3 regions of the Pseudobacillus sp. 179-B 2D1 NHS genome follow, and region 3 is predicted to be linked to each of the others. Evidence: riboswitches for the same ligand, from Rfam matches in the RefSeq annotation. Region 3 holds a riboswitch; each other region holds the start of a gene.

Region 1 (3,246 bases), on a different contig from region 3:
TTCTTCTAAGATTTGGAGGGAGAAGAAGGATCAGAAACAAATGAAAAAGCCCCTGAATGCATAGAGGCTTTTTCATTGACTGTTAAATATAAGATTGCTCCATATCAGGCTTTTATCGTAAATAGTGCTTCGTTTGCACTAAAGAGAACCACTCTATTCTTGATCCACAAATTTAACAAGCATATGAGCTAGGTGGTGACGCTCATCCTGTGTCCCGACATTCCAAAGCTCTTGAAGAAGCTTCTCTTCTCTGTTTTTCGGCTCGGCATGATCAGCCAGATAGTCGGCAATTTTTTCTGTAGCAATCGCCAGTTGCTCTTCATTTAAACCGATCTTTTCAGCGAGTTCTATTCTTTTTTTCAAATAAGATTTAAAGGAATTGAAATTCTCAAGAATGCTGTCCATTCTTTCGGGGCTTATCCGTTCAAGTGTATCATCCACCATATCCGGCTGCAGTTCCCCGTCTTTATGAATCGCGTGATTTTCTTCTGTCATCAGTCATTCCTCCTTTACTGTTTCGTTATGCCCCCCTTTGCTTGTTTTCAAACATGCAACAGATGAATTTTCAGCGATTTAAGGTCTAATGCGAACTGGAGTACCGATTGGAATGGTTCTAGCCAGTTCTTCTACATCACGGTTATACATGCGAATGCAGCCTTTAGAGACAAACTTGCCGATAGAAGAAGGATTATTCGTTCCATGAATGCCATAAGATTTCTTCGATAAACTCATCCACATCGTTCCGAATGGGCCGCCTGGGTTTGGTGCTTTATTAATAATAACAAAATCTCCAGTTGGCGTTTCAGTCAGCATTTTACCAACCCCCACCGGATAGACTTTTTGTACTTTCCCCTGACGAAATAAGGTTAGCCTGCGCTGTGACAATGAAACGCTAATTGAATAAGGAAGAGAAGAAGGATCAGGAAGTCCCGGGATACGCAGCTGCTGGCCGGGATAGATAGAATGAATATTGATCCCCGGATTGGCTGCAATCAATTGAGAAACAGGAATGCGGTAATCCGCTGCAATAGACGTCAATGTTTCACCGCTCTTAACAATATGATTCATCGGCTCACCTGATTTTATATATTTTTAAAACAAGTATTTATGAAAAGATGCTTCGCCTGATATTCACTTACGTATATGAAATAAGAGAGTAAGATATACGCTTTAAATAAAAAGAGTCAGGCACATCCAAAAGAGGGAAGAGAATATGAATAGGCCCTTATAAGATTGTATCGTTTAGTCGAAAGAATCCTTTCATGTGGAACAGACAGTAACACAACTAAGCCGAGAGGCAGAGTCCAGTTTTTATGAAATCGCTGAGATGATGGATAATTTCCTATGAAAGTCACTCTAAAAATCTAGCCATCTTTTACTACTGTAAAGCACCGGAGATGATTCCCCGTATTTCATTTTCCTTATAGTTATGCTATAGTAAGAGCAATAAGTCCACTAGGGGTGTCGTTAGACTGAGAGAGGAACCATCCTCAACTCTAAGAACCTGATCTGGTTAGTACCAGCGTAGGGAAAGTGTGACAGATACAGGAAATATTCGCATAAGCGGAAGAATCCGTTGTATCCGTACACCCCTTTGGATAAGAAAAGGGGGATTTTTTATGGAAAGAAACAAACTGGTTACGATGATCGAAATTGCTGTCATGGCAGGATTATCGCTTATATTAAGCTATGTCGAGTTTGGCGCTCTTTGGGCATTCGGGGGTTCTATCTCCCTCGTCATGGTGCCAATATTCGTCATGGCCTTTCGCCGCGGCTGGCAGGCTGGTTTTATTACAGGTCTATTGGTTGGGCTGATCAGCTTAATGACAGGTGGATACGTTGTGCATCCAGTGCAGCTCGTGTTGGATTATCCTCTTGCTTATGCTGTACTCGGACTCGGAGGCCTTGCTGTTTTCCATAAACCAGTTACAACGGGCCGTATTTTTGCCGGTCTATTGTTAGGTACTGTGTTTCGTTTTATCTGCCACTTCGTTTCCGGCGTCGTCTGGTTCGGCAGTTCGGCACCGGAAGGAACACCGGTCGCCGTTTATTCTTTCTTGTACAACCTTTCTTATTTGCTTCCGGAAATGTTAATTACGTCAGCTGTACTACTATTTTTGAAAAAGACAGCGCCGCGCTTTTACAAACAGTCCATTCCTGTTGAAAATAGTTCGGCCAGTTACTAATAAACACATAAAACAGGAGCTGATCCATTAAATTCAGCTCCTGTTTTTTTGTGCAGAGAGAAGATTTGCCGAAACCCGCTTTTTATTCTTATATTTGTAGAAGAGCTGCGAGTCTGTTCAGAAAATTTTTTTATTAAGGGCTGCTAAAATGCCAAGCCGGTCACGTTGCCATTTACAACGGGGCGTAGAGAACGTTTGATTCTTTCCTGCTTTCTCATATAGACTGTTAACTTGAGAATTTGCGCTTAATAAAGGAGTAATAAAGATTGATAGAGAAATCTTTATCGTAGCGCACTGGAAATTGGAGACGATATTTCTGATTACGTTAGTTGATTAATTTACAGCTGGTGTAGCTAAGCGACCTGCACTTCCGCAGTTATACTCGCTTTGACTGTATAAAAGTTAAAAATATAGGAGTGACTCTATATGTATGAGTTAAAAACAAAGGAAACGGATAACAATGTGATTGAGTTTATTGAAGCTATTGAAAGCCCCAAAAAACGGGAAGATGCGTATAAATTACTAGATATTTTTACCGAAACGACGGGTTTTGAAGCAAAAATGTGGGGGCCGAGCATTATTGGATTCGGTTCGTATCATTATAAATATAAATCCGGCCATGAAGGAGACGCACCGTTAGTTGGCTTTTCACCTCGAAAAGCTAAAATAAGTTTGTATTTTGCACCGGGTGACACAAAGCGTGAGGAACTGTTAAAAAGCTTCGGAAAACATACTACTGGGAAAGCATGCGTCTATATTAATAAATTAGCCGATATTAATGTTGATGTTTTAAAAGTATTAATCAAACAATCCGTAGCATTTTTAAAAGAAACCTATCCAGAAATAGGCAAAGAAGCCGAGATTACATAGGGGGAGTGCGTAAATAAAATACCGCTGAAAGCAGAAAGGAGGATGCTGCATGTTAACCGAGAAATTAAAAAACTGGCTCGCTAACCAGAAACCAACCCGCGCCTTGCTTCTGCCAAAACTAGAGCAGCTTCATGCTTTATTTTTAAAGTACGGTGACCAGCAAAGTGCCTATATATGTGCCGAACTGATC
Region 2 (3,246 bases), on a different contig from region 3:
GTCTCCTCCTCCACCGCCAAGATATCCCAATCTTTTGAAACAGGCTGATAGCCCAGCTGTTTTAGTCTCTTTTTCACTTCATCTACCGAACGATTATCAGAAATCTCAAATTGGCTATTGTTTTCTTTTTTGTTAGCATATCCGCCTACAACAGTAGAGGAGGCAGCAGACATTTTTGTTACCCCGAGCTTAATGAGATGATCTCTGAGTTCCGCCTCTTCACGTGTAGAGAGTGTAATACCTGCTCGCGGCATAAATAGACGAAAGGCAAGCATAGCCTGGACAAGGTCTTTATCCTCTACATTAACCCGCGGCTCGAATCCACCCAGGTTCGGACGAATGCGAGGAAAAGAAACGGCAATTTCTGTTTCTATATATTTTTTCTGCAAATACCTTGCATGCAGAGCGGTGAAAAATACTTCCTTCTGCCAATTATCCATTCCAAGCAGGGCGCCGATATTGACTGATCTCATCCCGGCCTGACAGCCTCTCTCTGGTGCATCAAGACGGTAACGGTAATTTCTTTTTGGTCCTTTTATATGAATCTCTTTATACACTTCCTCATTGTATACCTCCTGGTAAACCGTGAGCCCATCTACCCCAGCCTGAAAAAGCTGATGATATTCTTCCGTATCAAGCGGCTGTACCTCGATGGCGATTGAAGAGGCATGCTTTCTCAAAATTTTTGCGCCTTCCGCCAGATAAGCTACCGATGAATGAATACGTGATTCTCCTGTCAGCAAAATAACGTGCTGAATCCCCATATCCTTTAACGCCTTTGCTTCCTGGTCAATTTCTAATGACGTTAACTTTCGTCTTGGAAAATCATTATCAAAGCTAAAGCTGCAGTAAGCACATTTATTCACACAATAGTCTGTTAAGTAAAGCGGGGCATACAAGGAGATTACTTTACCAAAATTCCGAACTGTTAATCGCTGGGCTTTTTGAGCCATTTCTTCTAAACGTTCGCTGCCTGCAGGGGAAAGAAGCGCCAATAGGTCTTGTTCATTCAAATCGTCTTTATTTAAAGCTCTATCTACATCGGTTGTCGTCATGCTAGCTAACCACTCTTCATATGGTTGATCTTTGATTGAACGGTACACCTCATAAAAACTCAAAAAAATCCCTCCTTTTTAACGTAAAAATCCAGTTAACGGGGAGGAAGCGGCTGCTTTTTGCGACACTGCTCCCAGCCCCGCCAGATAAGCCTGTCTTCCAGCCTTAACAGCTAAATTGAACGCTTTAGCCATGCTTACCGGGTCATCAGCTGTGGCAATTGCCGTATTGACTAGCACCGCGTCAGCCCCCATCTCCATGGCTTCAGCTGCCTCAGACGGTTTGCCGATCCCTGCATCAACAATAATAGGCAGTGTTTTTTCTTCTATTAGAATCCGAATCATTTCCTTCATCCGGATGCCCCGGTTTGACCCTATCGGTGAACCGAGCGGCATAATGGCTGCCGCCCCAGCATCTGCTAGCTTTTTTGCTGCCATTAAATCCGGATTCATATAAGGAAGAACAATAAATCCTTCGTTAGCAAGGATTTCTGTAGCTCGAATGGTTTCTTCATTATCAGGCAACAAATACTTCTGATCGGAAATGACCTCAATTTTAATCCAGTTGCCCATCCCAGCGGCTCTGGCCAGTCTTGCAATTCTAACTGCTTCCTCGGCATTTCTAGCTCCCGAGGTATTGGGCATGATAATCATATTCGGCGGAATATCTTCTAAAATATTTTCATGCTCCGCTTCTAAATCTACCCTTCTCACCGCCACGGTAACTACTTCTGATTCTGATTCAGCAAAAGCCTGTCTCATGACCGAGTGATCTGCAAACTTTCCTGTGCCGGTAAAAAGCCGATTCGTTAACCTCGCTTGACCAATCATCAATTCATCCATTTATATTCCTCCTTTTTGCAATAAAAAAAGCCTGCCACAACGGCAGGCTTTTCTTTATGTACACCAAATAAACATACATAAATAAAGACAGCTTCCCTCCGTTGGTACTAACCAAATCAGGTTCAAGGGTTAGATGCATGCATCCTCTCAGCCTTAAAGGCACCCCTAGCTAAATTTTCTATTTAATTTTCTCTATTATACTCTGAATCTTCTAAATTGTTAAGCGTTTTTTGCGATTTTAATAAATCTCTAATTTCTGTAAGGAGCTCTTCCTCTTTTGAAAGTGAAGGCGTCTCCTCCTCCTTTTCCTGACGGTATAACTTATTAAATACCCGTACAAAGAGAAAAAGAGCAAATGAGATAATTAAAAAATGAACAATGGATTGTATGAAGAGACCATATTTCACCTCAGCTCCTCCGAAGCGAAACATTAACTTTGAAAAATTAATGCCCCCTATAAGCAGTCCAATGATCGGCATAATAATGTCCTGCACGAGAGAAGAAACGATTTTACCAAAAGCAGCTCCGATAATAACACCGATCGCCAGATCAATGACATTGCCGCGCATGGCAAATTTCTTAAATTCTTGCAACAACTTGGTTAAACTCCTTTCAGCTATCCTTTCAACGACCAACTCATTTTGACTCAACCTTGGCTCCTACACCAATCCGTTTCATCTCGCCCCAATCTTTCTTGCCAGCTAAAAATTGTAAAAAACCTTCTACCCGCCACTTGATCGTCAAAGGACGATACCAGAAGGTTTCAGAGAGCGCATAGAAAAATAGCTTCACAATATTGGCTGGTTTCGGATATTTCCTCAAGCTCCATTCTTCCAGAAGCACACCGCTCATAGATAAAATAGAACCGTATAAAAAAGATAGAGAAGCCATCAATATAGTGACCTCGGCATTAATAAATGAAAATAGGACCCCGAATAGGATAAGAATATAGCCGGCTAATTCAACGAATACACCCATCAGCTCAATCAAAAAGAAATAAGCCATGGATAGCACGCCTACAAGTCCATATTTAGGATTGAACAGCATATCTTTATGGTTCCAAATTACTTCGCAGAGCCCACGATGCCACCGCTGGCGCTGTCTACGCAAATAAAGCGCAGACTCTGGAGCTTCTGTCCAGCAGACGGGGTCCGGAACATACAGTATCTTTTTATTGAGCCCTTCTTCTTTAATCATCCGGTGCAGGCGCACCACAAGGTCCATGTCTTCTCCAACGGTGTTTGTGCGATAGCCGCCAATCCGAATGACTGACTCCTTCTCAAAAACGCCAAATGCGCCTGATATAATCAGCAGCAGATTATGACGGCTCAATCCAATACGGCCTATT
Region 3 (3,246 bases):
GAAAAGGTAACATGTTGAAATTCAAGAACTTTTTTATTCTTCTCCCGGCCACATTTGCTCATGAAACGCCATCTCCCAGAACATATACTCATAACGGGTTGTATTTAAGAAAATTTCTTCCAGTCTCGCAAGCTCTCTTTCACTCTTTCCTGCTGTATGCTCATCTAAAAGCTCAATACACCATGTGGCGAGTTCACCAAACTCTTTAGATGAATACATTTTGATCCAGTCACCATATAACTCATGCTCGCTGGCTCCTGGAATTTCATTTAGCTCTTTGCCGATCTCCCAATAGCTCCACGCACATGGAAGAAGAGCGGCAATCAACTCGGCAAGCGTGCCATTCTGACTGACATGAAGCATGTAATGCGTATAAGCAAGCGTAATTGGAGACGGCTTGGCCTGTTCAAGCTCTTCCTCAGAAATGCCAAAACGGGCTGCATACTGGCGGTGAAGTGCCATTTCAAAATTAAGTGTTTCATTCAGCAATGAAGCGAATTTCCCCATCGTTTCTACATCTGTTGCTTTCACTGCTCCAAGGGCAAATACCTTAGAATAATCAATTAAATATAAATAATCCTGAACCATATAAAAACGGAACTTCCGCTGGTCGAGCGTGCCGTCCCCAATTCCTCTCACGAAAGGATGATGATGATTTTTTCTCCAGATCGGCTGAAGTTTTTCATGAAGCCTTTCACTGAACTTTATATTCGTGCTACTCACTTTCATATGTGATTCCTCCTCTAAAGATCATCTATACATATTTCTGTTGTGCCTATAGCTGTTCACACCCCAGAGTATTCATCTTACCTATCCATGCTTCGGTGTGTGACACCAAGTGTAGATAAACGACAAAATCACTTTCGTGTAATCGACAAGCTGTTCAATCGACAGCTGCTCATTGATCGAATGAGCATTCATTAAATCCCCCGGTCCATAGATAACGGTAGGAATACCGGCATCAGCAAGCCATCCCCCATCTGTAACAGTTGGGGAAATATCAATCATCGGAGCCTTACCAAGCACATCTGAGTGAGACTGGGTGAGAATTTGTACAGCAGCGTGACTCCCATCTACTTCAAAAGAAGGAAACACTTCTCCCCTTTCTTCAATCATTGATGTGCCACCCCACTTAAATGAAGGAGGGTTATGCCTCATCCATACATCTCCGTTTGCTACATGACGAATATGATCTTCCACCTCCTTAGCTACCTGTTCATAGGTTTCATTGGGATAATAGTGAACAGTAATCCAAAGCCGGCATTCGTCGGCAATAAAAGCGGCGTGTCTCCCGCCTTCAATAACAGCGGGATTAATTGTATTTGTCCCCGGCAAAAATCCTGGATAGCTTTTAGTTACCGCCCAGTGGCGCTCCAATTCCTGCAGCCCTTCAATGATTTTCATCATTTTTTCTATAGCACTGGCTCCAAACAACTTTCCGCCGGCATGTACCATATTTCTTCGAGTCGCATCGTGATACGTTTGGTTGCTTTTTAAAGTAATCCAGCCTGTAATCACGCCTCCCTGCCCTTGTATATGTAGATCACTCGTATCAACAACTACCGCAAAGTCCGCTTTATAGCCCCGTTTGCAGCACTCCAGCGTACCAGCTTCACCTACCTCTTCACCGATAACCGATTGAAAAAGCACGTCCCCCGGAAGCGTCATTCCTGCATCATGGAGCAGCTGTAAAGCGAATAAAGCACCAGCAAGCCCTCCTTTCATGTCAGCGGCCCCGCGTCCAATCACTGATCCCTCCTTGACAACAGCCTGAAATGGATCGGCTTTCCACCCCTCATCTTCATGTATTTCTGCCACGTCTATATGTCCATTAATAATTAAACTTTGGTACTTCTCAGCATCTGTCCCTGGCCATCTTCCAACAACATTCGGGTCATTTGGGTGCACGTCCCATCTATCTACCGAAAAATCTAAGCCTTTTAAAAAATCAGCTATAAACGACTGGGCTTCTGCAGTATTTCGTGCCGGAGGAGCAGGCGTTTCGAAAGAGATCAGCTTCTTCAATAAATGAACGATCTCTTCCTGACGGCGCTCCACTTGTTCCAGGAGTATATCTAGCTTTTTTTCCATAGCCATCCCCTCTCTATTGACATGTAGACTAATATTATTACCTACACGTAAAAAAACCGCTCCTCATCAAGGGAAGCGGCTGTATAATTTTTTATCTTGCTGCAGGATTAGAAAGACTGCAGTTCAATATCAGGATACGACCTCTTCCCTCCGCTGGCATTATCCAGTTCAGGTAATAAGGGTTGAGGCCATTTACCTCTCTCAGCTTTTGCAAGCACCCCCAAGGACCAACTATTCAATTAGATTCTGCTGTTAGCTTGATCGTAATCACCAGTAATTTTCAATAAAATTTATGCTATTTAAATAGATAGTATTGATCATTTATTTTTCCCAATAGCCGTATATTAATAGAAGAGGCTAAAGATAAAGACTCCTCTGTACACATCAGGCTAATTGGAAAAAATCATCTTGCAAGGACCGTCACCTCATACGGAACGAAGTGGCCATCGGGTCATGAGTTCTACAGTAAAACAGATAACGAAGAAAGCAAGCATTTGTTAATGGCTGAGAAGTCTTACTTTTTAGGAAGGAGTGACACCGGGTTGTATTATTCTTATCCGTTTCAAAATCTTTACATGGCCCCGTTTGCAGGCACTTATCCTCACCATCGAGCCCTTCAACCAGTGGCCTCATGTCATCCTCCGTCCTTAAGGCCTTATCCTGAAGTGAATCCTGCTTTATTTAAACAATCCGCTCAATCAATCAAGCAGCTGCTGAATGAAACAAATTTGCTGTTAAATAAATTAACAGATAGCAGCGACTTTGCTCTTCGATTAATGACTGCTGCCCAGGCTGCCAATCGGCAAGAAGTGGAACGGCTGGTGCGATCAGCTGGTATATCAAGAAAAACAAATATTTCATTTAACCCTGATTCCTTCCGAATTGAGCTCAGAACCACTGCAGCAAACTTAGAATGCTGCAAGTTGGCTATTGCCCTTCGGTGGCGTTAAGGCTCTAACCGATATTTCCATGCGTTCAATTTAACTAGTCGCCTTACGAGCAAGAGACCGATAATTGATCCTGACAAGCTGCTGACGAGAAAAGCTGGCAAGAAGAAAAAAGCACCAGCCGCTGTTCCCATCAATATCTTTGCATAGGGAACGGCAAATAAAGGAGCAATGATTCCTGACCCAGTCACTTCTCCGATAGAAGCGG

The links. A riboswitch is a leader RNA that binds a small molecule or an ion and turns the genes downstream of it on or off. The one in region 3 is predicted to bind thiamine pyrophosphate.
Region 1: another riboswitch for thiamine pyrophosphate. It lies ahead of thiT (energy-coupled thiamine transporter ThiT); the one in region 3 lies ahead of ACH0BF_RS02810 (acetylornithine deacetylase).
Region 2: another riboswitch for thiamine pyrophosphate. It lies ahead of ACH0BF_RS13410 (thiazole synthase); the one in region 3 lies ahead of ACH0BF_RS02810 (acetylornithine deacetylase).

Annotation. Positions count from the first base shown of each region.
Region 1 covers NZ_JBIQDP010000001.1:311,349-314,594, forward strand. Annotated here, with positions in the region: gene ACH0BF_RS01650 (DUF3243 domain-containing protein) at 154-495, opposite strand; gene ACH0BF_RS01655 (L,D-transpeptidase family protein) at 574-1,068, opposite strand; TPP riboswitch at 1,448-1,549, shown strand; gene thiT (energy-coupled thiamine transporter ThiT) at 1,620-2,186, shown strand; gene ACH0BF_RS01665 (DUF1801 domain-containing protein) at 2,613-3,056, shown strand; gene ACH0BF_RS01670 (dynamin family protein) at 3,106-3,246, shown strand, end outside.
Region 2 covers NZ_JBIQDP010000012.1:77,003-80,248, forward strand. Annotated here, with positions in the region: gene thiH (2-iminoacetate synthase ThiH) at 1-1,118, opposite strand, end outside; gene ACH0BF_RS13410 (thiazole synthase) at 1,134-1,898, opposite strand; TPP riboswitch at 1,975-2,075, opposite strand; gene mscL (large conductance mechanosensitive channel protein MscL) at 2,081-2,494, opposite strand; gene ACH0BF_RS13420 (glycosyltransferase family 2 protein) at 2,535-3,246, opposite strand, start outside.
Region 3 covers NZ_JBIQDP010000002.1:93,327-96,572, forward strand. Annotated here, with positions in the region: gene ACH0BF_RS02800 (ABC transporter ATP-binding protein) at 1-62, opposite strand, end outside; gene tenA (thiaminase II) at 34-708, opposite strand; gene ACH0BF_RS02810 (acetylornithine deacetylase) at 811-2,091, opposite strand; TPP riboswitch at 2,219-2,323, opposite strand; gene ACH0BF_RS02815 (YuzC family spore coat inner layer protein) at 2,634-3,041, shown strand; gene thiW (energy coupling factor transporter S component ThiW) at 3,038-3,246, opposite strand, start outside.